2 regions of the Pseudomonas sp. DW-iso3 genome follow, and region 2 is predicted to be linked to the other one. Evidence: predicted binding sites of a transcription regulator. Region 2 holds the regulator's gene; the other holds the start of a gene.
The links. Region 2 encodes FliA, which starts transcription of late flagellar genes. Its sites were predicted from a motif close to CTAAAGTTTNNNNNNNNNNNGCCGNTAA; they were not measured.
Positions count from the first base shown of each region.

Region 1: motA (flagellar motor stator protein MotA) is a predicted target of FliA. The motif match lies at 1,679-1,706, and genes of this name have one in related genera.

Region 1 covers NZ_JBZXDZ010000006.1:428,531-444,673, forward strand. Annotated here, with positions in the region: gene AC4PS7_RS19815 (rhodanese-like domain-containing protein) at 1-14, opposite strand, end outside; gene AC4PS7_RS19820 (HDOD domain-containing protein) at 72-1,607, opposite strand; gene motA (flagellar motor stator protein MotA) at 1,774-2,625, shown strand; gene motB (flagellar motor protein MotB) at 2,629-3,648, shown strand; gene rsgA (small ribosomal subunit biogenesis GTPase RsgA) at 3,700-4,731, opposite strand; gene orn (oligoribonuclease) at 4,840-5,382, shown strand; gene AC4PS7_RS19845 (trimeric intracellular cation channel family protein) at 5,574-6,191, shown strand; gene queG (tRNA epoxyqueuosine(34) reductase QueG) at 6,188-7,252, opposite strand; gene AC4PS7_RS19855 (NAD(P)H-hydrate dehydratase) at 7,316-8,176, shown strand; gene tsaE (tRNA (adenosine(37)-N6)-threonylcarbamoyltransferase complex ATPase subunit type 1 TsaE) at 8,164-8,634, shown strand; gene AC4PS7_RS19865 (N-acetylmuramoyl-L-alanine amidase) at 8,650-10,071, shown strand; gene mutL (DNA mismatch repair endonuclease MutL) at 10,071-11,987, shown strand; gene miaA (tRNA (adenosine(37)-N6)-dimethylallyltransferase MiaA) at 11,987-12,958, shown strand; gene hfq (RNA chaperone Hfq) at 13,054-13,314, shown strand; gene hflX (ribosome rescue GTPase HflX) at 13,327-14,628, shown strand; gene hflK (FtsH protease activity modulator HflK) at 14,725-15,900, shown strand; gene hflC (protease modulator HflC) at 15,900-16,143, shown strand, end outside.
Region 2 covers NZ_JBZXDZ010000003.1:439,039-455,181, reverse strand. Annotated here, with positions in the region: gene AC4PS7_RS11230 (chemotaxis protein CheV) at 1-499, opposite strand, end outside; gene AC4PS7_RS11225 (hypothetical protein) at 1,039-1,488, shown strand; gene AC4PS7_RS11220 (sensor histidine kinase) at 1,858-2,748, shown strand; gene AC4PS7_RS11215 (response regulator transcription factor) at 2,745-3,404, shown strand; gene yegS (lipid kinase YegS) at 3,363-4,283, opposite strand; gene AC4PS7_RS11205 (DUF2802 domain-containing protein) at 4,856-5,248, opposite strand; gene AC4PS7_RS11200 (chemotaxis protein CheW) at 5,249-5,731, opposite strand; gene AC4PS7_RS11195 (CheW domain-containing protein) at 5,813-6,601, opposite strand; gene AC4PS7_RS11190 (ParA family protein) at 6,601-7,389, opposite strand; gene motD (flagellar motor protein MotD) at 7,441-8,328, opposite strand; gene AC4PS7_RS11180 (flagellar motor protein) at 8,344-9,084, opposite strand; gene AC4PS7_RS11175 (protein-glutamate methylesterase/protein-glutamine glutaminase) at 9,084-10,211, opposite strand; gene AC4PS7_RS11170 (chemotaxis protein CheA) at 10,260-12,467, opposite strand; gene AC4PS7_RS11165 (protein phosphatase CheZ) at 12,479-13,267, opposite strand; gene AC4PS7_RS11160 (chemotaxis response regulator CheY) at 13,286-13,660, opposite strand; gene fliA (RNA polymerase sigma factor FliA) at 13,828-14,568, opposite strand; gene fleN (flagellar synthesis regulator FleN) at 14,565-15,398, opposite strand; gene flhF (flagellar biosynthesis GTPase FlhF) at 15,505-16,143, opposite strand, start outside.

The sequences.
Region 1 (16,143 bases), on a different contig from region 2:
GAGAAGTCAGGCATGTGAGGTCTCCTGTGCACAAATGTTGGCGATAAAAGAGGGCGATTGTAGCGCAAGCATCAGGCGCTGCGGTTGGTAAAGCAGTGCAGGGCTTTCTCGATGCATTGGGCGGTTTTACCGAAGGCCTGCACGGTGGTTTCCGAGAACGGCCCGCCGCCCTGGTCGGCCACCATCAGCATCACCACCTTGCCATTGCAACTCAGGGACCGCAGCAACAGGTGTTCGCCGGTGAACAGGCGGCGCAGGACCGGCGGCAGCAAGGCCGAGAACTGGGCGTGGTTTTCAGGGTTGAGGCGCACTTGGGCGGACTTTTCCAGCAAGCGCTGCAGCAACGTACTATTGACCACATCCAGGCTCAAATTGGCTGCATCCTTCGGCAGGCCATCGGCCTGGTGCACACGCAACGTGCTCAAGGCGCGGTCAGCCATCAGCAGCATGACCCGCTGCATACCACTGGCGACCAGGGCCTCCTTGGCGCACGTGGTCAAGTGCATGGCGTTGGCAAAGCGGCTCGGCTCCACCAGCAGTTCAGTACAGCGTTTGCGCCACACGGCCAGGGCCTCGGCGGTGGGCGGCGGCGCGGGGAGCAGGCCGCGATGAATCTTCTGTACATGCCACGGCCAGATCAGCGACAGCGCCGGGTGCCAGAGGTCAGGCATCAAGGTGGTGCGGGCGCTGGTGACAGCCTGTTGGTGGACCAGTTGCTGCACCTCGCCCAAGGGCTGTTGCAGGTACAGCGCAGTGAGCAACTGCCAGCGTTCGGTGTGCGGGCAGGTCCAGGACTCCTGGGCCGACATTGCCAGGCCGTTGGCCAGCAGCACGGTGTTGGCCGGCTGGTTCAGCCAGCGGCGCAGGTTGGGTTCGGCATCGAGCAATTGCTGGTGGCGCAGCGGGTCGTCTTCACGGGCGATGTGCAGGGCCTTGACCAGCAGGCGCTGCTCGCTCATCAGCAACGTGTAGCCCTGGGATACCCAGATCGGCAGGTGCCAGGCTTCGGTCAGGCCGACGCACAGGTCCAGCAGGCGCACGCCGAACAGTTCTCGCTCGACCTCGCGGGCTGACTGGCCTTTGTGGATCACCCGCAGTTCCCATTCTTCCAGGAGTTTGGGATAGGCGACCGCCATTGGCCACAGCGGCGACAGAAACAACAGGCTGCCCCAGTGAATGTCCTGCCACAGCCGCGCCAGGCGACTGCCGAACAAGCCGTTGGCTTGCTGCGACGCGTGCTGGCTGATCAGCAGAAGTTGGCGCAATGCCACGGGGATCTCATTGGCCGGCACCGAAGGCAGACGTGCCAGCAGTTCTTCGGCGCGCTTGAGGCCCAGGCGGTTGAGCGCCACTTCAAGGTTTTCTGCCGGTTCCGCCAGGCTGCCATGGGTGTGGCTGTTGGCCTCGCGCATCACGCTGAGGACGAGCGCCGGGCTGCTTTGCATCAGCTCGGCAATATCTCGCAATGAACTGCGGCTGTCGCGGATGCCTTTGCACACGCGGTCGTGACTGGCCTGGGGGACAGGCAGCCGTACATCGTCCAGGCACTTGATCCAAGCGGCGAGAGAGTTGGGTTTTGCAGTTGGGACTGTCGTTTCATTAGCCATGATAGGGGCGCGATCATCACTTGCGGTCTACACGCCCGGAGCGGGCCGAACTGGCTTTTCGCCTTAACGGGCTATAGTCTGGCGCAGTTTTGCCGATAAGTAGAACAAGAGTTTTCTGCTACACCCAATATGTCCATGAACCCGACGGCGCAAGTACTCATCTCCTATGGCTAAAATTATCGGCATCATCGTCGTCTTCGCGAGCGTGCTCGGCGGGTACGTCCTGTCCCACGGTAAAATTGCGGCACTGATCCAGCCTTTCGAGGTGATGATTATCGGCGGTGCCGCACTGGGTGCCTTCCTGCAGGCGAACCCCGGCTACATGACCATGCACGTGATCAAGAAGTCGCTGGGCATGTTCGGTTCGCGCTTCACCCACACCTTCTACCTGGAGGTGTTGGGCCTGGTCTACGAGATCCTCAACAAGAGCCGCCGCGAAGGCATGATGGCCATCGAGGCCGACATCGAAGACGCCGCGGCCAGCCCGATTTTCGCCAAGTACCCGGCCGTGCTCAAAGATGAGCGCATGACCGCCTACATCTGTGACTACCTGCGCATCATGTCCTCCGGCAACATGGCCCCCCATGAGCTGGAAGGGCTGTTCGACATGGAATTGTTCAGCCTTAAAGAAGAGCTTGAGCACCCCTCCCACGCCGTGACCGGCATCGCTGACGGTATGCCGGGTTTCGGTATCGTCGCGGCGGTACTCGGCATCGTGGTGACCATGGCGTCCCTGGGTGAGGGCGACCAGGCTGCCATCGGTATGCACGTGGGTGCGGCATTGGTCGGTACCTTCTTCGGTATTCTCGCGGCCTACGGCTTCTTCGGTCCGCTCGCCACCTCCCTGGCCCATGACGCCAAGGAAGAAATCAACCTGTACGAGTCGATCAAGGCCAGCCTGGTCGCCTCCGCTTCCGGGATGCCGCCATCGCTGGCGGTGGAGTTCGGTCGCAAGGTGCTGTACCCCAAGCACCGCCCAAGCTTCGCCGAGCTGGAACAAGCGGTTCGCGGTCGCTAAGCCATGGAAAACAACCAGCCGATAATCATCAAGCGCGTCAAGCGCTTCGCTGCGGGGCACCATGGCGGCGCTTGGAAGATCGCCTTCGCCGACTTTGCGACGGCGATGATGGCGTTCTTCCTGGTGCTGTGGCTGATGTCCACTGCCACGCCGGAACAGAAGATCGCCATTGCCGGCTACTTCAAAGACCCGATTGGTTTCTCGGAAAGCGGCACGCCCTTCGTGATCGACCTGGGCGGCTCACCGCAGTTGGCGCCTGAGCGCACCATCAACCCGGAAATCAAGACCGAATCGCCTCAGGAGAAAATCCCGATCGAGCGCGATACCGTCGAGGCCATGGCTGAACAGGTCGAGCAGGAGCGTCTTGAGCTGTTGCTGCAAGAGCTGCAGAACAAGGTCGAGGAAAACCCGCAGTTGCTGAAGTTCAAGGATCAGATTTCGTTCGAGATCACCCCGGACGGTTTGCGCATCCAGATCACCGATGCGGCCAACCGACCGATGTTCGACTCGGGCAGTGCGCGCTTGAAGCCGTACTTCGAAGACATCCTGCTGGCCATGGCCGACACCATCAAGGCGGTGCCGAACAAGATCAGCATCAGTGGCCACACCGACGCCAAACCCTATGCGGGGCAGGGCGACTTCGGCAACTGGGAGCTCTCGGCCAACCGTGCCAACGCAGCTCGTCGTGCGTTGGTGGCCGGTAGCTACCCGGATCCGCAAGTCGCGCGCGTGGTGGGGTTTGCGTCTTCGCAGTTGTTTGATGCGAAAGACCCGTTCAACCCGATCAACCGCCGTATCGATATCGTGGTGCTGACCAAAAAGGCCCAGCGTGCGATTGAGGGTGACCCGCCGCCGGCACCGCAACCCACCCAAGGTGCAGGCGCGCCGGGTGAAGTGCCGGCCGATCCGAACGCTATTCCGCCAGGACAGGAGCCGTTGCCGGCGCATGAACTGCGCCAGAAGCTGAATTTGTTTGATGAGGGTGGGGTGAAGGATCCAACGGTGCCAGGTACGGGTTCGTAGGCTTCACATACAACAAGGCCGCGATGATCGCGGCCTTGTTGTTTCAGCAGTTTAATAACTGCTTTCGGGCAGACTCGCAATAATCGACCGATAGCTGTTCATCCGTTGCTGCTGCACACGCCCATCCTCCAGCGCCTTGAGCAACGCACAGCCCGGCTCGCGGTCGTGTTTGCAGTCGCGGAAGCGGCAGGTGCCGATCAGGTCGTTGAACTCGATGAAGCCCGCTTCCACATCGCTGCGGCTGACGTGGCCGAGGCCGAATTCACGGATGCCTGGGGAGTCGATCAACTCACCGCCGCCGGGGAAGTGGAACAGCCGCGCGGTGGTGGTGGTGTGGGTGCCCTGGCCGGACAGTTCCGACAGCGGGCCTACACGGGTGTCGACTTCCGGCAGCAGGCTGTTGACCAGCGAGGATTTACCCACGCCTGACTGGCCGACAAACACGCTGATGCGCCCGTCCAACTGCTGTTGCAGCTGTTCCATACCATTACCGTGATGCGCCGAAACCTCCAGCACCGGGTAACCGAGGGTGCGGTACACCGCCAGCAAGGCGTTGAGCGCCGGGGCGTTCTGTTCGTCGATCAGGTCGAATTTGTTCAACAGCAACAGCGGGCGGATGCCGGCGTGCTCGGCTGCGACCAGGTAGCGGTCGATCAGGTTGGCATGCGGCTCAGGCAGTGGCGCGAACACGATGACAATCATGTCGACGTTGGCCGCCACTGGCTTGAGCTGGCCGCGGCTGTCCGGGCGACGCAGTTCGGTGGTGCGAGGCAGTTGGGCGACGATCACGCCGATGCCCTGGTTGCCGGCACGCCAGACCACTTTGTCGCCGGTGACCAGCGCAGGCAGGTTGGCGCGCAGGTGGCAACGGGATACCGAGCCTGCGAGTTCGCCTTCCAGCGCCTCGACTTCGACCTGTACACCAAAGTGCGCGATCACCAGGCCCGTTTGCTCGGGGCCCAGGTCGCCGCCTTCAAGCGCTTCCACGGCGGAGGATTCACGTTTGGCGGCGCGAGCGGCGCGTTCACCTTGAATCTTTTCGATGCGCCAGTTTTGGCGACGGTTGAGCTGGCGTTTGGCCATTGGTGTTCCGTGTCGATAATACAAAGGTTGGGTAAAACGGTCGCGAGTCTAGCATGCCCCTGCCTGCTAAACTGCGCAGCTAAGCCAAGGTGCCAAGAGAATCAAGCCATGCAAAACCCACAGAACCTGATTTGGATCGATCTGGAAATGACCGGTCTGAACCCTGACACCGACGTCATCATCGAAATGGCGACGATTGTCACCGACAGCAACCTCAACACCTTGGCCGAAGGGCCGGTGATTGCCATCCACCACAGCGACGCCGTCCTCGCCACCATGGACGAGTGGAATACCCGCACTCATGGCAACTCCGGCCTGACCCAGCGCGTGCGCGACAGCCGTATCAGCATGGCCGAAGCAGAAGCCGAGACCATCGCCTTCCTGGAAAAGTGGGTGCCCAAGGGCAAGTCGCCGATCTGCGGCAACAGCATCTGCCAGGATCGTCGCTTCCTTTATACGCATATGAAGGCGCTGGAAAGCTACTTCCACTACCGCAACCTGGATGTGTCCACGCTTAAGGAATTGGCCGCGCGCTGGGCGCCGGAAGTCAAAGACAGCTTCCATAAAGGCAGCACGCACTTGGCGCTGGATGATATTCGCGAGTCGATTGCCGAGCTGCAGCATTACCGCAAGCATTTCATCAAGGCCTGAAGATGTGGCGCCTGGCCCGGCGCCATCGCAGGCAAGCCAGCTCCCACGCTTGACCGTTTTGTCACGACGCGCGCGGAACAAATGGGGGAGCTGGCTCGCCTGCGGTAGGGTCGACGCGGTCTTTCGCCAAGCGCCCTCTTTTGGTGCCATCAGCAAATGATTAGACTGCCGGCCTCAATGCAAGGATCGCCATCATGCTGCTGATGCTCTACCTCATCGCCATCACCGCCGAAGCCATGACCGGCGCGCTGTCGGCCGGACGGCGTGGCATGGACTGGTTCGGCGTGGTGCTGATCGCGTGTGTGACGGCGTTGGGTGGCGGTTCGGTGCGTGATGTGCTGCTTGGGCACTACCCGCTGACCTGGGTCAAGCACCCGGAATACCTGGTGCTGACCTCCATTGCCGCACTGGTGACGATCTTTATCGCACCGCTGATGCGCCGCCTGCGCTCGCTGTTCCTGGCGCTGGACGCCGTTGGCCTGGTGGCCTTCACCCTGATCGGTTGCATGACTGCGCTGGAAATGGGCCACGGCATGCTGGTGGCATCGGTCAGCGGGGTGATCACCGGGGTCTTCGGCGGCATCCTGCGCGACATCTTCTGCAACGACATCCCGCTGATCTTTCGCCGCGAGCTGTACGCCAGTGTGTCGTTCCTCGCCGCCTGGTTTTATATGCTGTGCCTTTATCTGGAGCTGCCCAGCGAGCAAGCGATCCTGCTGACCCTGTTCAGCGGCTTTCTACTGCGCCTGCTGGCGATCCGTTTTCACTGGGAAATGCCCAAGTTCGTCTACAACGACGATGTGCACTAGCGGCTGGCGTGCTGGTTCAGTGCCCATTCCACGTGTTCGCGCACCAGTTCCGACGGGTAATCCCGGCGTGCCTTCAAAGCCTCCAGCACTGGAATGCTCGACGGCGCATTGCCCAGGCCCACCGCGAGATTGCGCAGCCAGCGCTCGTAGCCGGCACGACGCAGCGGTGAGCCTTCGGTGCTGCTGAGGAATTTATCCTCGTCCCACATAAACAACTCGGCCAGTTCTGCGTTATCCAGATTGTGGCGTGGCTTGAAATCGCTTTCGCCGGTAGCGCGGGCGAAACGATTCCACGGGCACACGATCTGACAGTCATCGCAGCCGAACACGCGGTTGCCGATCAGTGGGCGCAGGTCCTCGGGAATCGCGTGTTTGAGCTCGATGGTCAGGTAGGAAATGCAGCGTCGCGCGTCCAACACATAGGGACCGACGAAGGCATTGGTGGGGCAGATGTCCAGGCAAGCAGTGCAGCGGCCGCAGTGTTCAGTGCTGTGGGGCGCGTCGATCGGCAGCGGCAAGTCGACAAACAGTTCGCTGAGGAAGAAGTAACTGCCCGCCTTGCGATTGAGTACCAGGGTGTTTTTACCGATCCAGCCCAGCCCGGCTTTTTCGGCGATGGCTTTTTCCAGCACTGGCGCGCTGTCGACAAAGGCGCGGAAACCGAAAGGGCCGATCTGCGCCTGGATGCGGTCAGCCAGTTGCTGCACGCGCTTGCGGATCAGCTTGTGATAGTCGCGGCCCAGGGCGTAACGCGAGATGTAGGCTTTTTCCGGCTTGGCCAGTAATTGGGCCATTTGTGTATCGCCCGGTAGGTAATCCATGCGCAGCGACACCACGCGCAAGGTACCGGGCACCAGTTCATCGGGATGAGAGCGTTTGCTGCCATGGGCGCCCATGTACTCCATCTCGCCGTGGTAGCCCGCGTCGAGCCAGCGTTGCAGGTGCTGCTCATGCTCGGCGAGGTCCAGGCCGCTGATGCCGACTTGTTGAAAGCCCAGTTCGCGGCCCCAGTCTTTGATCGATTGGGCGAGGGCGGGCAGATCGGTGGTGATGGCAGGCATGAGACAAGGGAAACCGCAGGTTAGATAGGTATAATTCTGCCAGACATCGGAGCTCGAAGACGCATGCCGCAGACAAAACACGCAATAACCGACGTACAGTCCCTCTTGCACGGCCATTTGCCGCAGCTGGCGGCGCGCTCCCCGGACGACCATAAAGGCCGGTTTGGCCACCTGTTGGTCATAGGTGGCGACCGCGGCTTTGGTGGCGCAGCCTTGCTGAGCGCAGAAAGTGCCTTGCGCAGTGGCGCGGGCATGGTGTCCCTGGCAACGCGCCTGGAGCACGTGCCAGCTGCTTTGGCTCGCTTGCCGGAAGTCATGACGGTGGGTGTGAGCTCAGCCAACCAACTGATGGGCCTGCTGGAAAAAATCTCGGTCATTGTGATCGGGCCTGGCCTTGGAGACGCGTCCTGGGGCAAAAGCCTGCTGTCTGTGGCCGCCAACGCCAAGCAACCGCAAGTCTGGGACGCCGACGCCTTGAACCAACTCGCCAGCGGCAGCGTCAGCTTGCCGGCCAACTGCGTGATCACCCCGCATCCGGGGGAGGCCGCGCGGTTGTTGGGCATTTCGATAGCCGAGGTTCAGGCCGATCGCCTTAAGGTGGCGCGCGCGTTGAGCCAGACATTCAATGCAGTGGCTATCCTCAAGGGGGCTGGCAGTTTGATTGCCAGCCCGGACGGACGTGTTTCACGGTGTGAACAAGGTCATCCGGCGATGGCAACTGCAGGGCTGGGCGATGTCCTGGCCGGCCTGGTGGGCGCGTTGCTGGCCCAGGGCATGCAGGCCTATGAGGCAAGCTGTCTGGCGGTTTGGTTGCACGCCACGGCGGGCGATCGCCAGGGCACCTTTGGTCGTGGCTTGGCTGCCAGCGACTTGATACCTGCCATTCGTCAATTGTTGGAGGAGCAGTCGCCGTGTCTGAAGTAATCCTTTTCCTGGCCGATGAAGAGGCCACCGTTGCGTTCGGGCAACGCCTTGCGCAGGTGACGGCAGGGACAGGGCTGATCTTTCTGGAAGGCAACTTGGGGGCGGGCAAGACCACGTTGTCCCGAGGGATTATCCGCGGGTTGGGCCACACTGGGGCAGTAAAAAGCCCTACGTTCACCCTGGTCGAACCCTACGAAATCGGTGCGGTGCGCGCCTTCCACTTTGACCTCTATCGTCTGGTGGACCCCGAAGAGTTGGAATACATGGGGATCCGGGATTACTTCGATGACGATGCGTTGTGCCTGATTGAGTGGCCAGATAAAGGCACAGGCTTTTTGCCAAAGCCTGACATGACCATTACCATTACGCCGCATGAGCACGGGCGTCAGTTGAAGTTGTTGCCCCAGAGCGCGCGCGGCCAGTCGTGGTGCGCCGCTTTGGCATTGGAATTCAAATAATTGGTGGGGTTAGGTATGCGCTTTCGCGCGTTGGTTGCTGTCGTGGGGGTGTTGCTTGCGGCAATGACTGTCAATGCTCTGGCTGCTTCACAGGTAAAAAGTGTGCGCCTGTGGCGAGCGCCGGATAACACGCGACTGGTGTTCGACCTGTCTGGGCCGGTCCAGCACAGCGTCTTTACCCTGACGGCGCCCGATCGCCTGGTGATCGACATCAACGGCGCGACCCTGGCCGCGCCGTTGAAAGTGTCCACCGCCAATACCCCGATTACCGCCATGCGCTCGGCCCAACGGACACCGACCGACCTGCGCGTGGTGATCGACCTGAAAAAGGTCGTGACCCCGAAAAGCTTCTCCCTGGCGCCTAACGCCCAGTACGGCAACCGACTGGTGGTCGACCTGTTCGACAATGCCGCCGATGCCAACCCGCCACCTGCACCGCCCCCGAGTGTTGCGACTGTCCCGGCGGTTCCGGTCAATCCGTCGCAACCGCAGGTCAAGCTGCCTCCGCCACCACCGGCTCCGGCCGGCAAGCGCGACATTATCGTGGTGATCGATGCTGGTCACGGTGGTGAGGATCCGGGTGCCTCCGGTTCACGCGGTCAGCATGAAAAAGACGTGGTACTGGCGATTGCCCGTGAACTGCAGCGTCAGATCAATGCGATGAAAGGCTACCGCGCCGAGCTGACCCGTACCGGCGACTACTTCATTCCATTGCGCGGCCGTACCGAAATCGCCCGTAAGAAGGGCGCCGACCTGTTCGTGTCGATCCATGCCGACGCTGCGCCTTCGGCCGCAGCCTTTGGCGCCTCGGTGTTTGCCCTGTCGGATCGCGGCGCTACCTCCGAGACCGCGCGTTGGCTGGCCGACAGTGAAAACCGTTCCGACCTGATCGGCGGAGCCGGCAACGTATCACTCGATGACAAGGACAAAATGCTCGCCGGTGTGTTGCTCGACCTGTCGATGACCGCTTCGCTGACGTCCAGCCTGAACGTCGGCCAGAAGGTCCTGAGCAATATCGGCCGCGTTACGCCGCTGCACAAACAGCGCGTAGAGCAAGCGGGCTTCATGGTGCTGAAATCGCCGGACATCCCCTCGATCCTGGTGGAAACCGGCTTTATCTCCAATTCCAACGAAGCCTCGAAACTGGCGACCGGCAGCCACCAGCAGGCGCTGGCGCGTTCCATCAGCGCCGGTGTTCGCCAGTTCTTCCAGCAGAATCCGCCACCGGGCACCTATATCGCCTGGCTGCGTGACTCCGGGAAAATCGCTCAGGGCCCGCGTGACCATCGCGTGCAGCCCGGCGACACCCTGGCCATGCTGGCCGTGCGTTTCCAGGTGTCGGCCGCTACCTTGCGCAGCGCCAACAACCTGAAGACGGATGAATTGAAAGTCGGCCAGGTGTTGACCATCCCTGGCACTGAATTGGCGGCACAGTAATGAGCGAATCCATTCTGGACAACGGCTCACGCATCGAACTGCTCAGCCCACGTCTTGCCAACCAGATTGCGGCGGGCGAGGTTGTGGAGCGTCCGGCATCGGTGATCAAGGAGCTGCTGGAAAACAGCATCGACTCCGGCGCCAAGCGCATTGATGTCGACGTGGAGCAGGGCGGCGTCAAGCTGCTGCGGGTGCGTGATGATGGCAGCGGCATTTCTTCCGATGACTTGCCGCTGGCCTTGGCGCGTCACGCCACCAGCAAGATTCGCGACCTGGAAGACCTGGAACGGGTGATGAGCCTGGGCTTTCGCGGTGAGGCCCTGGCCTCTATCAGCTCTGTGGCGCGCCTGACCCTGACGTCTCGCACTCGCAGCGCCGAGCAGGCCTGGCAAGTGGAAACCGAAGGTCGCGACATGGCACCTCGGGTCCAGCCGGCAGCCCATCCCGTCGGTACTTCGGTGGAAGTGCGCGACCTGTTCTTCAACACCCCGGCGCGGCGTAAATTCCTCAAGGCCGAAAAAACCGAATTCGATCACCTGCAGGAAGTCATCAAGCGCCTGGCCTTGGCCCGCTTCGACGTGGCGTTTCACTTGCGTCATAACGGCAAGACCATCCTCAGTTTGCACGAAGCCCACGATGACGCCGCGCGCGCTCGCCGTGTGTCGGCGATCTGCGGGCCGGGGTTCCTGGAGCAGGCGCTGCCGATTGAAATCGAACGCAATGGCCTGCGCCTGTGGGGCTGGGTCGGCTTGCCGACCTTCTCCCGCAGCCAGGCGGACTTGCAGTATTTCTTTGTGAATGGCCGTGCGGTGCGCGACAAACTGGTGGCCCACGCGGTGCGCCAGGCCTATCGCGATGTGCTGTTCAACGGGCGGCACCCAACGTTTGTGCTGTTTTTTGAGGTCGACCCGTCGGTGGTGGACGTTAACGTGCACCCCACCAAGCACGAAGTGCGCTTCCGTGATGGACGCATGGTGCACGACTTCCTCTATGGCACCCTGCACCGCACCCTGGGTGATGTGCGTCCGGACGATCAATTGGCCGCGCCCATTGTGACGGCCGTGGTCCGCCCAAGTGGCCCGCAAGCCGGTGAGTTTGGCCCCCAGGGCGAAATGAGCCTGGCGGCCAACCTGTTGCAATCGCCGCAGTCGCAACCGTCCTATACCGCGCCGAATGCCGGCGCCGGCTCGGGTTATCAATACCAATACACTCCGCGTCCACAGTCGGCGGTGCCGGTGGCTGAGGCCCAGGCTGCTTACCGCGAGTTTTTCGCGCCGCTGCCGGGTGCTGAACCGGGCGCGCCGGTTGCCCTGCCGGAAGGCGGTGGAGATATCCCGCCGTTGGGCTACGCGTTGGCGCAGCTCAAGGGCATCTACATCCTGGCGGAAAACGCCCATGGCCTGGTGCTGGTGGACATGCACGCCGCCCACGAGCGGATCATGTACGAACGCCTCAAGATTGCCATGGCCAGCGAAGGCCTCAGCGGCCAGCCGCTGCTGGTGCCGGAGTCGCTGGCAGTCAGCCAGCGCGAGGCCGATTGTGCCGAAGAGCACCACAGCGTGTTCCAGAAGCTGGGCTTCGAACTGCAGCGCCTGGGCCCGGAAACCCTGGCCATCCGCCAGATTCCTGCGCTGCTCAAGCAGGCCGAGGCCAACCGGCTGGTGGCCGACGTACTGGCTGACCTGATGGAATACGGCACCAGTGACCGCATCCAGGCCCACATCAACGAACTGCTCGGCACCATGGCCTGCCACGGTGCCATTCGCGCCAATCGCCGCCTGGCCTTGCCGGAAATGAACGGCCTGCTGCGCGACATGGAAAACACCGAACGCAGCGGGCAATGCAACCATGGCCGACCGACCTGGACCCAGATGGGCCTGGACGATCTGGACAAACTCTTCCTGCGCGGCCGTTGATGAGTGCCTTGCCCCCCGCGATCTTCCTGATGGGCCCCACGGCCGCCGGCAAGACCGACCTGGCCATCGAGCTGACCAAGGTGCTGCCGTGCGAGCTGATCAGTGTCGACTCGGCCCTGGTTTACCGGGACATGGACATCGGCACCGCCAAGCCATCAAAAGCGCTGCTGGCCCAGTATCCGCATCAGTTGATCGACATCATCGACCCGTCAGAGAGCTATTCGGCCGCGGATTTTTGCACAGACGCCCTGGCTGCCATGGCTGACATCACCGCGCGAGGCAATATTCCGCTGCTGGTGGGCGGCACGATGCTCTATTACAAGGCTTTGCAGGAGGGCCTGGCGGACATGCCGCCGGCCGACGCCCAGGTGCGCGCCGAACTGGAAGAAGAGGCTGCACGCCTTGGCTGGCAAGCCTTGCACGACCAGTTGGCGTCGGTAGACCCAATATCTGCCGCGCGCATTCACCCCAATGACCCCCAGCGCCTCACTCGCGCCTTGGAGGTCTGGCGTGTCAGCGGGCAGACCATGACTGAACACCGGCTGAAACAAAGTGCGCAAAGTGCTGACGCAGGCGCATCTGGCGCATCACAATTGCCCTATACTGTGGCGAATCTGGCCATCGCTCCGGCAAATCGCCAGGTGCTGCATGAACGAATTGCACAAAGATTCACAATTATGTTGGAACAGGGGTTTGTGGACGAGGTCGTAGCTCTGCGTTCCAGAGGTGACCTGCACCCAGGGTTACCTTCGATACGTGCTGTAGGCTACCGTCAAGTCTGGGATCATCTGGATGGCAAGCTGACGTCAGCCGAAATGCAGGAACGCGGCATCATTGCCACGCGCCAATTGGCGAAACGCCAGTTCACCTGGTTGCGCAGCTGGAGCGATTTGCACTGGCTGGACAGTCTGGACAGCGACAATCTGTCACGCGCCTTGAAATACTTGGGAACGGTCTCCATATTGAGCTGAGTCCCTGCAATTGCCGTCTATCCTTGGGGGTGTGACGGCCATAAGCTATCTATTTTCCGATTTTTTTATTATTGATCCTTAAAGGAGTGCGGCACATGTCAAAAGGGCATTCGCTACAAGACCCTTACTTGAATACTTTACGTAAAGAGAAAGTGGGGGTTTCCATCTACCTGGTCAACGGTATCAAGCTGCAGGGCACGATCGAGTCGTTCGACCAGTTCGTGATCCTGCTGAAGAACACCGTCAGCCAGATGGTCTACAAGCACGCTATCTCGACAGTCGTTCCAGTTCGTCCAATCCGTCTGCCTAGCGCAGCAGGTGATGATGCAGCTGACGCTGAGCCAGGTAACGCCTGATAGGAGTCTCCTTTGTTCTTTGAGCGCCACGGTGGTGGTGAGCGAGTAATCCTCGTTCACTTGGATGGACAGGACCCTGAGGCGCGCGAAGATCCGCAGGAGTTTCAGGAGTTGGCAAATTCGGCCGGCGCCGAGACCGTTGCGTTTTTTAACGTACCGCGTCATCGGCCAACCGCCAAATTCCTGATTGGCAGCGGCAAGGTCGAGGAACTGCGCGACCTGGTGCACGCCGAAGAAGCCGATCTGGTGATCTTCAATCACGTCCTCACGCCCAGTCAGGAACGTAACCTCGAACGTGTCTTCGAGTGTCGCGTGATCGACCGTACCGGTCTGATTCTCGATATTTTCGCCCAGCGCGCCCGTACCCATGAAGGCAAGCTCCAGGTCGAACTGGCCCAGCTTGATCACATGAGCACCCGCCTGGTCCGCGGCTGGACTCACCTTGAGCGTCAAGGTGGCGGCATCGGCATGCGTGGTCCGGGTGAAACCCAGCTCGAAACCGACCGACGCCTGTTGCGGGTTCGCCTGCGCCAGATCAAGGGTCGCCTGGAGAAGGTACGCAGCCAGCGTGAGCAATCACGACGGGGTCGTTCCCGTGCGGATATCCCGACCGTGTCGCTGGTGGGCTATACCAACGCCGGCAAATCCACACTCTTCAATAACGTGACGAAATCGGACGTGTACGCGGCCGACCAACTGTTCGCCACCCTCGACCCGACCTTGCGTCGTCTGGATCTGGACGACCTGGGGCCGATTGTCCTGGCCGACACCGTAGGTTTCATTCGTCACTTGCCGCACAAGCTGGTCGAGGCATTTCGGTCTACGCTCGAAGAGTCGAGCAACTCCGACCTGCTGTTGCACGTGATCGATGCGGCCGAACCGGATCGCATGTTGCAGATTGAACAGGTGATGCTGGTACTGGGCGAGATCGGTGCCCAGGACTTGCCGATCCTCGAGGTCTATAACAAACTCGATTTGCTTGAAGGCGTTGAGCCACAAATCCAGCGCGATGAGAACGGCAAGCCCCAGCGGGTCTGGCTGTCGGCGCGTGATGGCAGTGGTCTTGAGTTGCTTGAACAAGCCATTGCCGAGTTGCTCGGCAGCGATTTGTTCGTCGGCACCTTGCGCTTGCCCCAGCGTTTTGCTCGACTGCGTGCACAGTTTTTCGAGCTGGGTGCGGTGCAGAAAGAAGAACACGACGAAGAAGGTGTCAGCTTGCTGGCCGTTCGATTGCCGCGCTCGGAGCTGAATCGGCTGGTCAGCCGTGAAGGCGTTGTACCGGCAGAGTTCATCGAACAACACACTTTGCAATAAAAGCCTCCTAAAGCGGTTGTGCCGCGGTGGCAGGCATTCTGTAGCATTGGTCGGCGCGCCGTGGGTGCGTCTTTGCTTTATCAGATGGAGAGCGCTATGGCTTGGAATGAGCCGGGTGGCAACTCGAATAATCAGGATCCTTGGGGTGGTAAACGCCGCAATAATGGCGACCGCAAGGGGCCACCAGATCTCGACGAGGCCTTCCGAAAGCTGCAGGAAAGCCTGAATGGGTTGTTCGGTGGTGGAAAAAAACGGGGTGGTGACGACGGTGGTCGCACAAGCAAGGGCGGCGGCTATGGCCTGCTGGGCCTGGGTCTTGTCGTGCTGGCGGCCGTATGGCTGTACAGCGCCGTCTACGTGGTGGACGAGCAGGAGCAAGCCGTGGTGCTGCGCTTCGGCAAATACTACGAGACTGTCGGCCCTGGCCTGAACATCTATTTCCCGCCGATCGACAAGAAGTACATGGAAAACGTCACGCGTGAGCGTGCCTACACCAAGCAGGGCCAGATGCTGACCGAAGACGAGAACATCGTCGAAGTGCCGCTGACCGTGCAGTACAAGATCAGCAACCTGCAGGACTTCGTGCTGAACGTTGATCAGCCGGAAATCAGCCTGCAACACGCTACCGAAAGTGCCCTGCGCCATGTCGTCGGTTCTACCGCGATGGACCAGGTGCTGACCGAAGGGCGTGAATTGATGGCCAGCGAGATCAAGGAGCGCCTGCAACGGTTCCTCGATACCTATCGCACCGGTATTACCGTCACCCAGGTGAACGTACAGAGCGCAGCCGCACCGCGCGAAGTACAGGAAGCCTTCGATGACGTGATCCGTGCCCGTGAAGACGAGCAGCGCTCGCGCAACCAGGCTGAAACCTACGCCAACGGCGTCGTGCCGGAAGCCCGTGGTCAGGCCCAGCGCATCCTCGAGGACGCCAACGGTTATCGCGACGAAGTGGTCTCTCGTGCCAAGGGTGAGGCGGATCGCTTTACCAAGTTGGTCGCCGAGTACCGCAAGGCGCCAGAAGTCACGCGTGAGCGTCTGTACCTGGACACCATGCAGGAAGTCTTCAGCAACACCAGCAAGGTTCTCGTGACCGGCAGCAAAGGTGGGCAGAACAACCTGCTGTACCTGCCGCTGGACAAGATGATCGAAGGTGGTCGTAGCAGCACCAGCGCACCGTCCACCGGTTCCACTGCCGCTGCCAACGAAGCGAGCGCCCGTGCGGCCGCTGACTTGCTGCAACAGCAAACACGTACCAGGGAGAGTCGTTGATGAGCAATAAATCGCTGACCGCCCTGATTGTGGGCGTCGTCGTGGTCATCGCTGCCTGGAACTGCTTCTACATCGTGGCTCAGACCGAGCGTGCGGTGCTGCTGCAATTCGGTCGCGTGGTCCAGGCGGATGTCCAGCCGGGCCTGCATGTGAAAGTCCCCTACGTCAACCAGGTGCGCAAGTTCGACGCCCGCCTGATGACCCTGGATGCACCGACACAGCGCTTCCTGACCCTGGAAAAGA
Region 2 (16,143 bases):
TTTCACGGGAGACCTTGGCGTTGTACGGCACGATCTCGGCCAGGACTTTTTCCACGTCGATGATTTCCACCAACTGGTCGTCGACCTTGCTGATGGCCGTGAGGTAATGCTGGCGACCGGCACTGGTCGGTGGCGGCAGGATGGCTTCCCAGTTCATGTTGACGATGCGGTCCACGCCGCCCACCAGGAACGCCTGCACCGAGCGGTTGTACTCGGTGACGATAATCGTACTGTTGGGGCCCGGCACCAGCGGGCGCATCCCAATGGCCTGGGACAGGTCAATCACCGGCAGGGTCTGGCCCCGCAGGTTGACCACGCCACAGACGAACGGGTGGCGCTGCGGCATCAAGGTCAACTTGGGCAGTTGCAGGACTTCCTGCACCTTGAACACGTTGATCGCGAACAACTGACGCCCGAAAAGGCGGAACATGAGGATTTCCAGGCGATTCTCACCCACCAGTTGCGTGCGTTGATCTACCGTGTCGAGAATGCCGGCCATTAAATGCTCCTGATGCGCTAAAGGTTGTGCAGCTCACTTACAGCTTGTTATCGGCGGCAAGCGCCAGACCTTGACCCTTGTAAAATGCCACGTAAATCCATTGATGTCACACTGACATCATGGTTTACTGCGCTGGCCTCTCCAGAGAGCGGCACGGCGACGGTGCACGACATTCAATTCGGTGCAAGGTTCCGCCATGTAAGGGATTCCCCTATGCACAATCAGGCCCAACCTGATATTCGCAATATCTAATAGCCATTAATGTGACGCCATTCTCAATGCATGAATGGAGTCAGGCTTTTGTTTGCCATCCCAAGCCCTCGGCCCACAGGCCTTCTAGACATTCAAATGTCGGCAATTGAAGGTGTGCAATTGACCCCGTTCATGACGGCCGCGCACAGCCCTCGCCGTCACTCTAATAATCTTCCTACTGACAATTCAGAAGCAACCTACAGATCCCAGTCATATTTCAGCGCTACTTTTAAGCCATTCACCCGGTGCGACATCTCATCACCCGACCTTATGTTGCGGAGACTTGTATGATGAACAGCGCAAATGAATGGCAGACAACTCTTCCTGAATTTTTGCTTGAAGCAGAAACCCTGCTGGCCAAGTCGCAAGAGTGCTTGAGCCATCTGCACCTGATCCGCGACGACAGCGATGCCATCGAGTGCATGAAGGCCAGCCTGACGAAACTGGCCGAGAAGGCTGACAACCTGGCCCTGCAGGCGATCAGCGAATTTTCCCGGCATATCCACTACCTGATTGCCAATGCTGCCAGCCCGATGCAACTGCATGATCAGGCGCTGGATGCCTTGCACGCGTGCCTGACGCTACTGGCATGGCAGCTTGAACTGATCGATGCCCGCACCGGCGAACTGGGTATGGATGAGAGTGAGCAAGCAACCCTGATTGCTACTGTCACGCTACAGATTCCGCAAAAAGACTTCAGCTATAAACCGCAGCAGCGGATGCACCACGCGTCTTGAGCGAATATCAGGTCGTGTTTAACCGGAAGTTATCTGAAAACGACATCCCCATTAATTCAAGGGCATTTCGTTGCGCAGAAAAAGATATCAATTAGCCATTAACGGTAATAACGATACAAACAAACAGAAATAATATAACGCCCCTACTCCATGAACTCTGGGAATACCGCCCGGAGCATTTGCGCAGTTAATACCCCTTGCCTGGCACGGCACCAGGCGACCAACGGTAATAGTGGTGGTACTATGCCCCACTCGAAGTGACTCAACTTCATCATGCATAAAAACGATTCGATTACACGGTCCAAACAGAGCCCTGTCAGCCGCCGTGACCGGACTTTCCGCAGCGAACCTTCATTGGCTCCATCCGCTATGTACGCCTCCCTCAAGACACTCATCGCAAGGTCCGCGTCCCGCAGCAATGCACGCCGTTTGATCCTCGCGCTGTGCCTTGGCTCGCTGCTGCTGAGCCTGTGGGCCTACCATTTTTCCGCGGCCTTGCCGCTGCTGGTGATGCTCAACCTGACCACACTGGTGGTGGTCGGCCTGCAACAGTGGCACTCGCGCAAAGCCATCAAGTTCCAGCCCCAGGAACTGGCCGATCGCCTGTTGCAAGTGCAGGAAAACGAACGCCACCGCCTCAGTCGCGAACTGCATGACGACATCGGCCAACTGCTCACTGCCGCCAAGCTGCAAAGCGAATGGCTCAAGCGCCGCCTGCCCGAAGACCTACAAAGCCAGTGCACGGTGCTGTGCAACACCCTCAATGAAACCCTGGCCAAGGTGCGTGACGTCTCCGCCATCCTCAACCCGCGCCAGTTGGCCAGCCTGGGCCTGGAAGCCAGCCTGCGGGCGCACCTGCTCAAAACCCTTGAAAACACGCAGGTGTGCTGGAGCCTGGAATGCCAGCAACGGCTGACCGGCATCCCGGAAGAAATGGCCGTGGCAGCCTTTCGCATTACCCAGGAAGCGGTGACCAACATGCTGCGCCACGCCCAGGCGCGCAATCTGCTGGTACGCCTGCAACGCCTGCCTGAGGGCCTGTCACTGTTTATCAGCGATGACGGCCAGGGCTTTTCGCCAGCCATCGACCCGGGCCTGGAAGGCCAACGAGGTATGGCCGGTATGTCAGAGCGGATTGATCAGCTTGGCGGTTCATTATCCGTCAGCAGCCAGCCAGGCAAAGGGACACGGATCGACGCGCTTTTCCCCTGGGCGCCCCGCGCCCTCGAACGGGCCAGTTCCCCTAAGGTTCTCGAGTGACCTGCACATTACTCCTGGTGGATGACCATGCACTGATCCGGGCCGGCGTACGCGCGCTGGTCCAGGACATTCCTGGTTACACGGTGGTCGGCGAAGCCAGCGATGGCGCGCAATTACTGGAGCGGTTCAGCGCCCTGTTGCCCGATATCGTGCTGCTGGACCTGTCGATGAAACACACCGGCGGCCTGGATGCCCTGCAGCAACTCAAGCGCGCCTACCCCAAGAGCCGCGTGCTGATCCTGTCGATGCACACCGACCCGGAACTGATCATGTGCGCGCTGGAATCCGGCGCCCACGGCTACCTGCTCAAGGACACCACCGCCAATGAGCTGGAACACGCGCTCCTGGCTCTGCGCAACAACGAGCGCTATCTGAGCCCGGCGATTGCCCACACGGTGATCAACCAGGCGCTGGTGCGCAGCCAGGGTCCAACCCCGCCCGCGGGTCATAGCCACAACCTCACGGCGCGGCAGCTGGAAATTCTGCGCCTGATCGTACGCGGCAAGTCTACCCGGGAAATCGCCCACGGCCTGGGCCTGAGCATCAAGACCGTGGAAGCGCACCGCTCGCAGATCATGAAGCGCCTGCAGATTTTCGACGTGGCGGGCCTGGTGTTATTTGCGGTGCGCGAGCAGATCATCAGCCTGGACGACTAACGGCGAATCCACCGGCAGGTGCACACGCAAGGCCTTGGGCAAGGCCTCGAAGTGCAGGTCATCGCCCTCCAGCGGCTCGCCATCCAGGTTGATGTACAGGCCCTGCGCGACCTTGATATTCACCCATGGCAGGCGCGCCCGCACAAACATGGTGTCCAGGCCCCAGCCATTGCTCATCAGTTCTCGCAGAGTACCGACCACTTCCTGAGGCGCGGGCAGGATGCTGACATCCAGCAAGCCATCATCGGCCATGGCGCCTGGACATAGCTCATGCCCACCGCCCGCCTGGCGACCGTTGCCGATGCCCAGGGCGAGCAACTCGCCTTTCCAATGGAAGTCGGGGCCGTCCAGCTCGGCGTAGGCAGCCTTTAGCTCGCTGAACCGCGTCAAACCCGTGAACAGGTAGGCGGCGCCGCCCAGGACCTTCTTCAAGTCTTCAGAGGTATTGGCCGTGACTTGGCTGCCGAAACCGCCGGTGGCCATGTTGAGGAAGATTTGCCCGCCGACCTGGCCAAGGTCAATGGCCCTTGGCGGCACATCCAGCAGTGCCAGGGCCTGGGCGGGTTCCAGCGGCACACCGGCAGCCTTGGCGAAGTCGTTGGCGGTGCCCAGGGGCATCAACACCAGGCTGGCGTCAGTCTTGGCCTGGGCCATGGCTTCGGCCACATCACGCAAGGTACCGTCGCCGCCGCCGGCAATGATGTGGGTGTAGCCGTCGGCCAGGGCTTCGCTGACCAGACGTTGGGCATCGCCACCTTCCCAGGTGACCCGCACGGCCAGCTCCCCACCCTGCTCGCGCCGGGCCTGCACGGCGGAGCGTACGTCCTCGTTGAGGGCTTGCTTGCCGTGGAGGATCAACAGGGCTTTGGGGGTGGTCATGGGTGGGTTACTCCTGGATTCAAAGGTGCTCGGAAGATGTGGACCTTTGGCAAGGAGAAAAAAGCCATCGAATGGGAAAATAATTGGATGATTGAGTACATATCCGTTTTTTGGGTAACGGCTGCTTAGGGTTCCGCCCTTACGGCGGGTCACTTTTGGAAAAGAGCCCCAACACTCGGTGTGCCCGTAATCCGACAGTGATTTGGGGGGCCGCCAAAGATCATAAACAAAGCCAGAGCCAGAGCAGATTGATATCTACCTGATATAGGAGATCTAAATTGTGGGAGCGGGCTTGCTCGCGAAAGCGGTGGATCAGTTAGCGATGTAATCGCTGACACGCCGCCTTCGCGAGCAAGCCCGCTCCCACATTTGAAACTGAGACCGGCTTCCAGAAACCGGTCGGCTACTAGGCCGCCGCGCTTCTGCTTGTGATCTAAGGCGCCCCGTCAAACACGCTGGCCGAACGCAGGCTTTGGAGTGAGGGCACCACACCGAGCCGAGGCGAGGCGAGGTGCCGAGTGTTGGGGCGGAACCAATAGCAGCCGTTACCCAAATAATGGATATGTACTCAATCAGCTCTTATGCAACTTGCTCATCAATTGCGCCTCAGCCTGAGTCAACCCACACGACTGCGTCAGCTCATCCACCGTAGCCCCCATCCCCACCAGCTTGGCAGCCTGGGCAAACGAAAGACTCGAAGGATCCCGCTGCTCGATCTGCGCCAGCTTGTCCGGCAACGGCGCAAGAATCGCGCGCAGTTCATGCACCTCATCCCCCACCCTCACCGCACTCTGCTGGTAATGATCGACCCGCTTCACCAACTCAAGCACGCGCCGGTCACGCACAGCATCACGCTCAGCCTGCTGCAACAACCATTCGCGCTGCTGACGCACATAGCGCAACAGAAACGCCAAGGTCCCGGCCCACAACAGGGCCAGGACGATCACCGCAGCTTCAAGGAACAATCAGATGCTCTCCAGTTCCGACCATTCTTCTTCGCTCATCATCTTGTCCAGCTCAACCAGAATCAACAGTTCGTTGTTCTTGTTGCACACGCCCTGGATGAACTTGGCCGATTCCTCGTTGCCCACGTTCGGCGCGGTTTCCACTTCCGATTGGCGCAGGTAGACCACTTCCGCGACGCTGTCGACCATGATCCCGACCACTTGCTTGTCGGCTTCGATGATGACGATACGCGTGTTGTCGCTGACTTCGACCGTGCCCAGGCCAAAACGCTGGCGGGTGTCGATCACCGTCACCACGTTGCCGCGCAGGTTGATGATGCCCAGCACATAGCTTGGCGCACCGGGAACCGGAGCGATCTCGGTGTAGCGCAGCACTTCCTGCACGCGCATCACGTTAATACCGTAGGTTTCGTTGTCCAGTTTGAAGGTAACCCATTGCAGGATCGGATCATCCAAACCTTGTGCGGACGCTGACTTGTTCATATCTCTGACCCCTTCAAATGCCGATGTAGGCGGCGTGTGTACTTCTATTGGCCGCACGCGCGTGCGGCCCTTATTGTCCAATCAACTGCGTTTGTTCACTGGCATCGCCTTAACGGCACCGCTGGCGATCAACTCGGCCAGTTCGGCGACGTCGAGCAACGCGCACATATGTTCGATCACGGTGCCCGCCAGCCAAGGCCGTTGGCCTCGGTGGCTGCGCCATTTGATTTCGTTCGGGTCCAGGCGCAACGAGCGGCTGACTTGATGCACCGCCAACCCCCACTCGTAGCCCTGCACCGAGATCACGTATTGCAAGCCTTGGCGGAAGTCGTCGCGGTAGCGGTCGGGCATCACCCAGCGCGCGGTGTCCAGGACTTTCAGGTTGCCGGCCTGGCTGGGCAGGATGCCAAGAAACCACTCCGGTTGCCCGAACAACGGCGTCAGCTCCTGACCCTCCAGGGAGTAGATCGAGCCCAGGCACACCAGCGGAACTGCCAGGGTCAAGCCGGCGACGTCGAACAGCAGGCACTCGAACGGTTCGGCAGCCCAGCTCGGGCGGTCATCACCGGCCACCGGCGGCGGCGTGATGCTCGGCGGCAGGTGCACTTCCACCACTGGCTCGACCACGGCAGGGGCAACCACCACCGGCGCCACCTGCGGTGTCATCGGCACCACGCTTCGCGCATCCCGGGCTTGCTCTTCCAACACCGCCAACTGGAATTCATCCAGTACGGCTTCTGGTTCAACAGCCGGTTCCAGTACCAGGATCGGTTCCGGAAATTCTTGCGCGGTCGCATCCTGCAACAAGGCATCCAGGTAGGATTCCAGTGCCAGTTGCGGCCGGGTCTTGAGTTCTACGGGACGGTTCATCACGCCACCTGCGCCACAAGTTGCTGCGACAGCAGGTGCTTGAGCAACGCACGGTAGGCCAGTACGCCGCGGCTTTTCGAGTCGAATTGCGACGGCGCGAGGCCGGCACGGCTGGCGTCACGCAGGCGCGTGTCCACCGGGATGTAGCCGTTCCAGATGGTGTCCGGGTAGGCATCGCGCAACACGCGCAGGGTGCCGAGGGAGGCCTGGGTACGCCGGTCGAACAAGGTCGGCACGATGCTGAACGGCAGCGCCTGTTTGCGCGAACGGTTGATCATCGCCAGGGTGCTGACCATGCGCTCCAGGCCTTTGACGGCCAAGTGCTCGGTTTGCACCGGGATCACCAACTGCTGGCTCGCCGCCAAGGCATTGACCATCAACACCCCAAGCAGCGGCGGGCTGTCGATGATCGCGTAGTCGAAGTCCTGCCACAGTTGCGCCAGGGTCTTGGCGATCACCAGACCCAACCCGCTCTGCCCCGGCGACTGGCGCTCAAGGGTGGCGAGGGCGGTGCTGGACGGCAGCAGGGAAATGCTTTCGTTACTGGTGGGCAGCAGCAGTTGCCCAGGCAAATCGGCCGGTACGCTGCCTTTGTGCAGGAACAGGTCGTAGTTGCTGTGTTCCAGCGCGTCCGGGTCATAGCCGAAATAGCTGGTCATGGAGCCATGGGGGTCCAGGTCCACCACAACCACGCGCTTGCCCGCCTCGGCCAGCAAGCCGGCTAAGGCGATAGAAGTGGTGGTCTTGCCGACTCCACCTTTTTGATTGGCAACTGCCCAGACTCTCATTCGGTTGGTTCCTCCCGGCAGGCACAGGCGCGACCGAGACATTGCATAGGGTTATTGAGCCGGCGACGGAGAATTGACGGCGCTCTGACGAACCGGCGGTTTTACAGGGGGCGGTGCAGTTTGTGTGCCAGCCCGCTTCAAGGCCGCATCCGGTGTTGCATTGGCGGTGCCGGTGCCAGTCAGGCTGCGACGCACATCCAGGTTGCGCGACACCACCAGCACCACCCGACGGTTCTTCGCGCGGCCCTCTGCCGTCGCGTTATTGGCCACCGGCTGGAACTCGCCATAGCCCACCGACGCCAGGCGTCCAGGGTTTATGCCCTGCATCGCCAACATGCGCACGATGCTTGAAGCGCGCGCCGAGGACAGCTCCCAGTTGGTCGGGTACTGCGCGGTGCTGATCGGGAAATTGTCGGTGAAGCCTTCGACATGGATCGGGTTTTCAAACGGCTTGAGGATCGCCGCCACCTTGTCGATGATGGTAAACGCCTGGTCGCTCGGCAACGCGTCGGCGCTGGCAAACAGCAGGCTGGAATTGAGCTCGATCTCCACCCACAACTCGTTGCCGCGCACGGTCATCTGGTTGGAACTGATCAGGTCGCCAAACGCTGCGCTGATGTCATCGGCGATGCTTTTCAGCGGATCACTGGTGCCACCCACCCCGGCAGCGGTTTCATCGCTGTCGTTGACCAGCGGCTTGGCCGGGGTCACGGTCTTGGGTCGCTCCTCGCCGATGGGAATGGCCTTGAGCGAGCGATCGGCGTCGTTGAACACGCCGATCAAGGCCTGGGAAATGACCTTGTACTTGCCTTCGTTGATCGACGAGATGGAGTACATCACCACGAAAAAGGCGAACAGCAGGGTAATGAAGTCCGCGTAGGACACCAGCCACCGCTCATGGTTGACGTGTTCTTCAGGCTCGCGACGGCGACGGCTCACAATGCATACCTCCCATCAATCCATGAAGCCCTGGAGCTTCAATTCGATGGAGCGCGGGTTCTCGCCCTCGGCAATCGACAAAATACCTTCCAGCAACATTTCGCGGTAACGCGACTGGCGCATGGCGATCGACTTGAGTTTGCTCGCCACCGGCAACAACACCAGGTTGGCACTGGCTACGCCGTAGATGGTGGCGACAAACGCCACGGCAATACCGCTGCCCAGTTGCGAAGGGTCGGCCAGGTTGCCCATCACGTGGATCAGGCCCATCACCGCACCGATGATGCCGATGGTCGGCGCATAACCGCCCATGCTTTCAAAGACTTTGGCGGCGTTGATGTCGCGGCTTTCCTGGGTATAAAAATCCACTTCCAGGATGCTGCGGATCGCTTCCGGCTCGGCCCCGTCCACCAGCAATTGCAGGCCTTTGCGCGCGTAGCTGTCCGGCTCGGCATCGGCCACGCCTTCCAGCCCCAGCAGGCCTTCCTTGCGCGCGGTGAGACTCCAGTTGACTACACGGTCGATGCCGCCCGGCAGGTCGACACGTGGCGGGAAGATGATCCACACCAGAATCTGCATGGCACGCTTGAACGAGCTCAGGGGCGATTGCAACAACGCAGCACCCACGGTGCCACCGATCACGATCAGCGCCGCCGGGCCGTTGGCCAGGGCGCCGAGGTGGCCGCCTTCAAGGTAGTTGCCGCCAATGATCGCGACAAACGCCATGATGATGCCGATCAGGCTCAGGACATCCATCAGAGGCAGGCCTCCACCAGATGCTTGCCGATGTCGTCCAGGCTGTAGACAGCGTCAGCCAGGTCGGCCTTGACGATGGCCATGGGCATGCCGTAGATCACGCAGCTGGCTTCGTCCTGGGCCCAGATGGCGCTGCCGCCTTGCTTGAGCAGGCGCGCGCCTTCACGGCCGTCGGCGCCCATGCCGGTGAGCACCACCGCCAGAACTTTGTCGCCGTAGGACTTGGCCGCCGATCCGAAGGTGATATCCACGCATGGCTTGTAGTTCAGGCGCTCGTCACCCGGCAGGATTTTGATCGCGCCACGGCCGTCCACCATCATCTGCTTGCCACCCGGCGCCAGCAGCGCCAGACCCGGACGCAGGATGTCGCCATCCTCGGCTTCCTTGACGCTGATGCGGCACAGTTTGTCCAGGCGCTCGGCAAAGGCCTTGGTGAACGCAGCGGGCATGTGCTGGATCAGCACGATCGGCGCCGGGAAGTTGGCCGGCAACTGGGTCAATACGCGTTGCAGGGCAACCGGGCCGCCCGTGGACGTACCGATGGCGACCAACTTATAGGCTTTGCGCTTGGGTGCAGGCGAATACGCCGCCGCAGGTGCAGCCGTACGTACCGGCGGCGCCGCAGGCCGTGCAACCGGCGCAGGCGCCGGGCGACTATACGAAGAACTGGTGGGAGCAGCAGGCGCAGCAACGGGTGCTGGCGCAGGCGCACTGAACAGGCTACGACGGTTACTGCGCGAGATGCTGTGCACCTTCTCGCACAGCATCTGCTTGACCTTCTCGGGGTTGCGCGAGATGTCTTCGAAATTCTTCGGCAGAAAATCCACCGCGCCGGCGTCCAGCGCATCCAGGGTGACCCGGGCGCCTTCGTGAGTCAGCGAGGAGAACATCAACACCGGGGTCGGGCAACGTTGCATGATGTGCCGGACTGCCGTGATGCCATCCATCATTGGCATCTCGTAGTCCATGGTGATCACGTCCGGTTTCAACGCAATGGCTTGATCAATCGCCTCTTTGCCGTTGGTGGCCGTACCGACCACCTGGATGCTTGGATCGGCGGAAAGAATTTCCGAGACGCGGCGACGGAAGAAACCCGAATCGTCCACCACCAGGACCTTGACTGCCATAAACACTCCGTTAGGCGGGGCGGGCACTACCGCCCTGCCCCACCAGAATCAAATACGCCGAGCGGCGTAACGCTTGAGCATGCTCGGAACATCGAGAATCAGCGCGATCCGGCCGTCACCGGTAATGGTCGCACCCGACATGCCCGGGGTTCCCTGCAGCATTTTGCCCAAAGGCTTGATGACCACTTCTTCCTGGCCCACCAGTTGATCGACCACGAAGCCGATGCGCTGGGTGCCCACCGAAAGAATCACCACATGGCCTTCGCGCTGCTCTTCATGCTTGGCCGATGCCACCAGCCAGCGCTTGAGGTAGAACAGTGGCAATGCCTTGTCGCGCACGATCACCACTTCCTGGCCGTCCACCACATTGGTGCGCGACAGGTCGAGGTGGAAGATCTCGTTGACGTTGACCAGCGGGAAAGCGAAGGCCTGGTTGCCCAGCATCACCATCAGGGTCGGCATGATCGCCAAGGTCAACGGCACCTTGATGACGATCTTCGAGCCCTGGCCCTTGGTCGAGTAGATGTTGATCGAGCCGTTGAGCTGGCTGATCTTGGTCTTCACCACGTCCATGCCGACGCCACGGCCGGACACGTCGGAAATCTCGGTCTTGGTCGAGAAGCCCGGGGCGAAGATCAGGTTGTAGCACTCGCTATCGGTCAGGCGGTCGGCGGCGTCCTTGTCCATCACGCCACGCTTGACCGCGATATTGCGCAATATCGCCGGGTCCATGCCCTTGCCGTCGTCAGTGATCGACAACAGGATGTGGTCGCCCTCTTGCTCCGCCGCCAGGATCACTTTGCCGTTGCGGGACTTGCCCGAGGCTTCGCGTTCTTCCGGGGTTTCCACACCGTGGTCGACAGCGTTGCGCACCAAGTGGACCAGCGGGTCGGCCAGGGCCTCGACAAGGTTCTTGTCGAGGTCGGTTTCTTCACCCACCAGTTCCAGGTTGATTTCTTTCTTCAACTGGCGTGCCAGGTCACGAACCAGGCGCGGGAAGCGGCCGAAGACTTTCTTGATCGGCTGCATCCGGGTTTTCATCACGGCGGTCTGCAGGTCGGCGGTCACCACGTCGAGGTTCGACACGGCCTTTTGCATGGCTTCATCGCCGCTGCTCAGGCCCAAGCGCACCAGGCGGTTACGCACCAGTACCAGTTCGCCGACCATGTTCATGATGTCGTCCAGGCGTGCGGTATCAACGCGCACGGTGGTTTCGGCTTCACTGGCGGGTTTATCTGCAACCGGTGCGGCGGCGGCACGTGCCGGAGCAGGTGCGGCAGCCGGCGCAGGTTTGGCCGCTGGTGCAGGGGCAGGCGCTGCAGCTTTGGCGGCAACCGGAGCAGCCGTGGCAACCGTCGCCGCTGGGGCCACTTCGCTGAACTTGCCCTTGCCGTGCAGTTCGTCCAGCAGCGATTCGAACTCATGATCGGAGATCAGGCCGTCGCCGGCCGGTGCTGCACTGGCCGCGGCAGGCGCTGCGGCCGTGGCGGCGACTTCCGGCAAGGCGTCGGCCACGAAGGTGCCCTTGCCGTGCAGTTGGTCGAGCAACGCTTCGAATTCGTCGTCGGTGATATCGGTGTTGGCATTGGCGGTCGGTGCTGCCGGCGCTTCCGACACAGCGGCAGGTGTCACGGCGTCGGCCGCGAACTGGCCTTTGCCATGCAACTGGTCAAGCAGGGATTCGAACTCAGCGTCAGTGATGTCTTCGCTGGTTGGCGCGGCAACAGCCGCAGCCGGTGCTTCTGCCTCGGCCTTCACGGCACTGAGGGAGTTAAGCAACTGCTCGAATTCGCTGTCGGTCACATCCGGCTCGGCCTCAGCCACTGGCTCGGGTGCTGCTTCTGCTACCGGCGCAGCCGACAGGTCGGCGGGCTCCGCATAACGTGCCAGCGCAGCCAACAGTTCCGGAGTGGCCGCGGTGATCGGGGCACGTTCGCGGACTTCGCTGAACATGCCGTTGACTGCATCCAGTGCTTCGAGAATCACGTCCATCAATTCCGAATCAACGTGACGCTCACCCTTGCGCAGGATGTCGAACACGTTCTCGGCAATGTGGCAGCATTCCACCAGCTCATGGAGCTGGAGGAAGCCGGCGCCCCCTTTTACAGTGTGAAAACCGCGAAAAATTGCATTGAGCAGGTTCGCATCATCTGGTCGGCTTTCCAGCTCGACCAGTTGCTCGGACAACTGCTCTAAAATTTCGCCGGCCTCTACAAGGAAATCCTGAAGGATTTCTTCATCGGCGCCGAAGCTCATGTGGGTGCTCCTTAGAAGCCTAAACTGGATAACAGGTCATCAACATCATCTTGACCCGATACAACGTCTTCACGTTTATCGGCATGAATCTGCGGACCTTCACCCTTGGCGAGATGTTTTTTTGGATCTTTTTCCGAGAGGATCGCTTCGCGGTCATGTTCAATGCCGGCAAAACGGTCAACCTGGCCTGCCATAAGCACCAATTTGAGCAAGTTGCTTTCCACTTCGGTGACCAACTGGGTCACACGCTTGATCACCTGACCGGTGAGGTCCTGGTAATCCTGGGCGAGCAGAATGTCGTTGAGGTTGCTGGAAACCGTGCGGTTTTCCTGCTCGCTGCGTGACAAGAACCCTTCGACCCGACGCGCCAACTCACGAAACTCTTCAGCGCCGACTTCGCGGCGCATGAAACGGCCCCAGTCGTTGCTCAGGGCCTGGGCTTCGTTGGCCATACCGTTGACCAGAGGCGTGGCGTTTTCCACCAGGTCCATGGTGCGGTTGGCCGCTGCCTCAGTCAGCCTGACCACATAGGACAGGCGTTCGGTGGCATCAGTGATCTGCGAGATTTCCTCAGCCTGGGGCATGTGTGGGTCAATCTGGAAATTGACGATCGCACTGTGCAGCTCGCGTGTGAGCTTGCCCACTTCCTGGTACAGGCCGCGATCACGGGTCTGGTTGAGCTCATGGATCAACTGCACCGCGTCGCCGAACTGACCTTTTTCAAGGCTTTCGACCAACTGGTGAGCATGCTTTTTCAGGGTCGACTCGAAGTCGGCCTGCGATGATTCTTTATGCTCCATAGCTCCCCCGTGGCAGCATCAATGACCGATGCGGTCGAAGATTTTTTCAATCTTCTCTTTCAAGGCCAATGCAGTGAATGGCTTGACCACGTAACCGTTTACCCCAGCTTGGGCGGCTTCGATGATCTGCTCACGCTTGGCTTCGGCGGTCACCATCAGCACAGGCAGGCCGCGCAGCTTTTCGTCAGCACGTACGTGGCGCAGCAAGTCGATACCGGTCATGCCCGGCATGTTCCAGTCCGTTACCAGAAAGTCGATGCTCCCGCTGTTGAGGATCGGAATCGCCGTAATGCCGTCATCCGCCTCGACCGTGTTAGTGAACCCAAGGTCACGCAACAGGTTTTTTATGATCCGCCGCATCGTTGAGAAGTCATCAACGATGAGGATTTTCATGTTCTTGTCCAATTCGACCTCCAAGCAGTCTTAAACGCGCCCAGCACCTGGACGCGCCATTTCAATCAACAGGCATTACACAAAAAGGACTGCCGGGGCACCACGGGTCGAAACCGCGAAGGCTGGTTGCCCTCGCGGTCTCGTCTGCAGTGTCCCCACACTGCCTGTCAGCGCGCTCGCCACTCTCCCAAACGCCCCCGCAAGCGGGCTGCGCACTGGCTGTGCAACTGGCTGACCCGCGACTCGCTGACCCCCAGGACCTCACCGATTTCCTTGAGGTTCAGCTCTTCGTCGTAGTACAACGCCAAGACCAGTCGCTCACGCTCCGGCAAATTGGCAATCGCGTCCGCCAACGCCCCCTGGAAACGCTCATCTTCCAGGTCACGCGATGGCTCCATATGAGCGCTCGCGCCGTCCTCGTGCAGCCCTTCGTGTTCGCCGTCCTGCAACAGGTCGTCGAAACTGAACAGGCGGCTGCCCAAGGTATCGTTCAAAATCCCGTAGTAATCGTCGAGACTCAATTGGAGTTCGGCCGCAACTTCGTGATCTTTAGCGTCGCGACCGGTTTTTGCTTCAATTGCGCGAATTGCGTCACTGACCATGCGCGTATTGCGATGCACCGAACGCGGCGCCCAGTCACCTTTACGCACCTCATCAAGCATCGCGCCACGGATACGGATCCCCGCATACGTCTCGAAACTCGCGCCCTTGCTCGCGTCGTATTTGGTCGACACTTCGAGCAGGCCGATCATGCCCGCCTGGATCAGGTCTTCGACCTGGACGCTGGCCGGCAGGCGTGCCAGCAGGTGGTAGGCAATGCGCTTGACCAAGGGCGCGTAGCGCTCGATCAACTCGCCCTGACTGTCACGGGCAGACCTCTTGTAAGCGTTGTAGCCAGTCGCTGTCATAGCACGGGTCCTGCGCTCGTCTGATGCACCAATCGCTCGACGAAAAACTCCAGATGCCCCCGTGGGTTGGCGGGCAACGGCCAGGTATCGACCTTCTGGGCAATAGCCTTGAACGCCAATGCGCACTTGGAACGAGGGAACGCTTCGTAGACTGCACGCTGCTTTTGCACAGCCTTGCGCACACACTCGTCGTAGGGCACTGCGCCGACGTATTGTAAGGCGACATCGAGGAAACGATCCGTGACCTTGGTCAACTTGGCGAACAGGTTGCGCCCTTCCTGCGGGCTCTGGGCCATGTTGGCCAAGACGCGGAAGCGGTTCATGCCGTAGTCACGGTTAAGCAGTTTGATCAGGGCGTAGGCGTCGGTGATCGAGGTGGGTTCGTCGCAGACCACCAGCAACACTTCCTGCGCGGCGCGCACGAAGCTGACCACGGACTCGCCGATCCCGGCGGCGGTGTCAATCACCAGCACGTCGAGGTTATCGCCGATATCACTGAACGCCTGGATGAGGCCGGCATGCTGCGCCGGGCTCAGGTGCACCATGCTCTGGGTGCCCGAGGCAGCCGGCACGATGCGGATGCCACCGGGGCCCTGCAGCAGCACATCGCGCAGCTCGCAGCGGCCCTCGATCACATCGGCAAGGGTATGTTTGGGCGTCAGCCCCAGCAGAACGTCGACGTTCGCCAGGCCCAGGTCAGCATCCAACAGCATGACGCGACGGCCAAGCTCTGCCAGGGCCAGGGACAAATTCACTGACACGTTAGTTTTCCCGACGCCACCTTTGCCGCCGGTCACCGCGATCACCTGTACGGGATGCATGCTGCCCATTTTATTTCTTTACCTTGTCTTGCTTAGACGCAGGCTACATGGCTTGGCCGCGTGAATCGCTTGCAGACCATCGATGTAGATACATTTCACGGTGTTCATCCTGCCCTCAACCGACCCGTTTTGCCGGGTTGTGATAAAGGTCGGCGAACATATCAGCCATCGCTTCCTCGCTAGGCTCTTCTTGCATTTGCACGCTGACTGCACGGCTGACCAACTGATGACGGCGCGGCAGATGCAGATCATCCGGGATCCGCGGCCCGTCGGTCAGGTAAGCGACCGGCAATTCATGACTGATGGCCAGGCTCAACACCTCGCCCAGGCTCGCGGTTTCGTCGAGCTTGGTGAGGATGCAACCGGCCAGGCCGCAGCGTTTGTAGCTGTGATACGCAGCGGTAAGAACCTGTTTCTGGCTGGTGGTTGCAAGCACCAAGTAGTTTTTCGATTTGATGCCACGTCCGGCCAGGCTTTCAAGCTGCATGCGCAATGCCGGGTCGCTGGCTTGCAAGCCGGCGGTATCGATCAATACCACGCGTTTGCGCAGCAGCGGGTCGAGGGCGTTAGCCAGGGACTGGCCCGGGTCGACGTGAGTCACCGATACATTGAGAATACGGCCCAGCGTCTTGAGCTGCTCCTGGGCACCAATACGGTAGCTGTCCATGCTCACCAGCGCGATATTCTGTGCGCCGTATTTGAGTACGTAACGGGCCGCCAGCTTGGCCAGGGTGGTGGTCTTGCCCATGCCGGC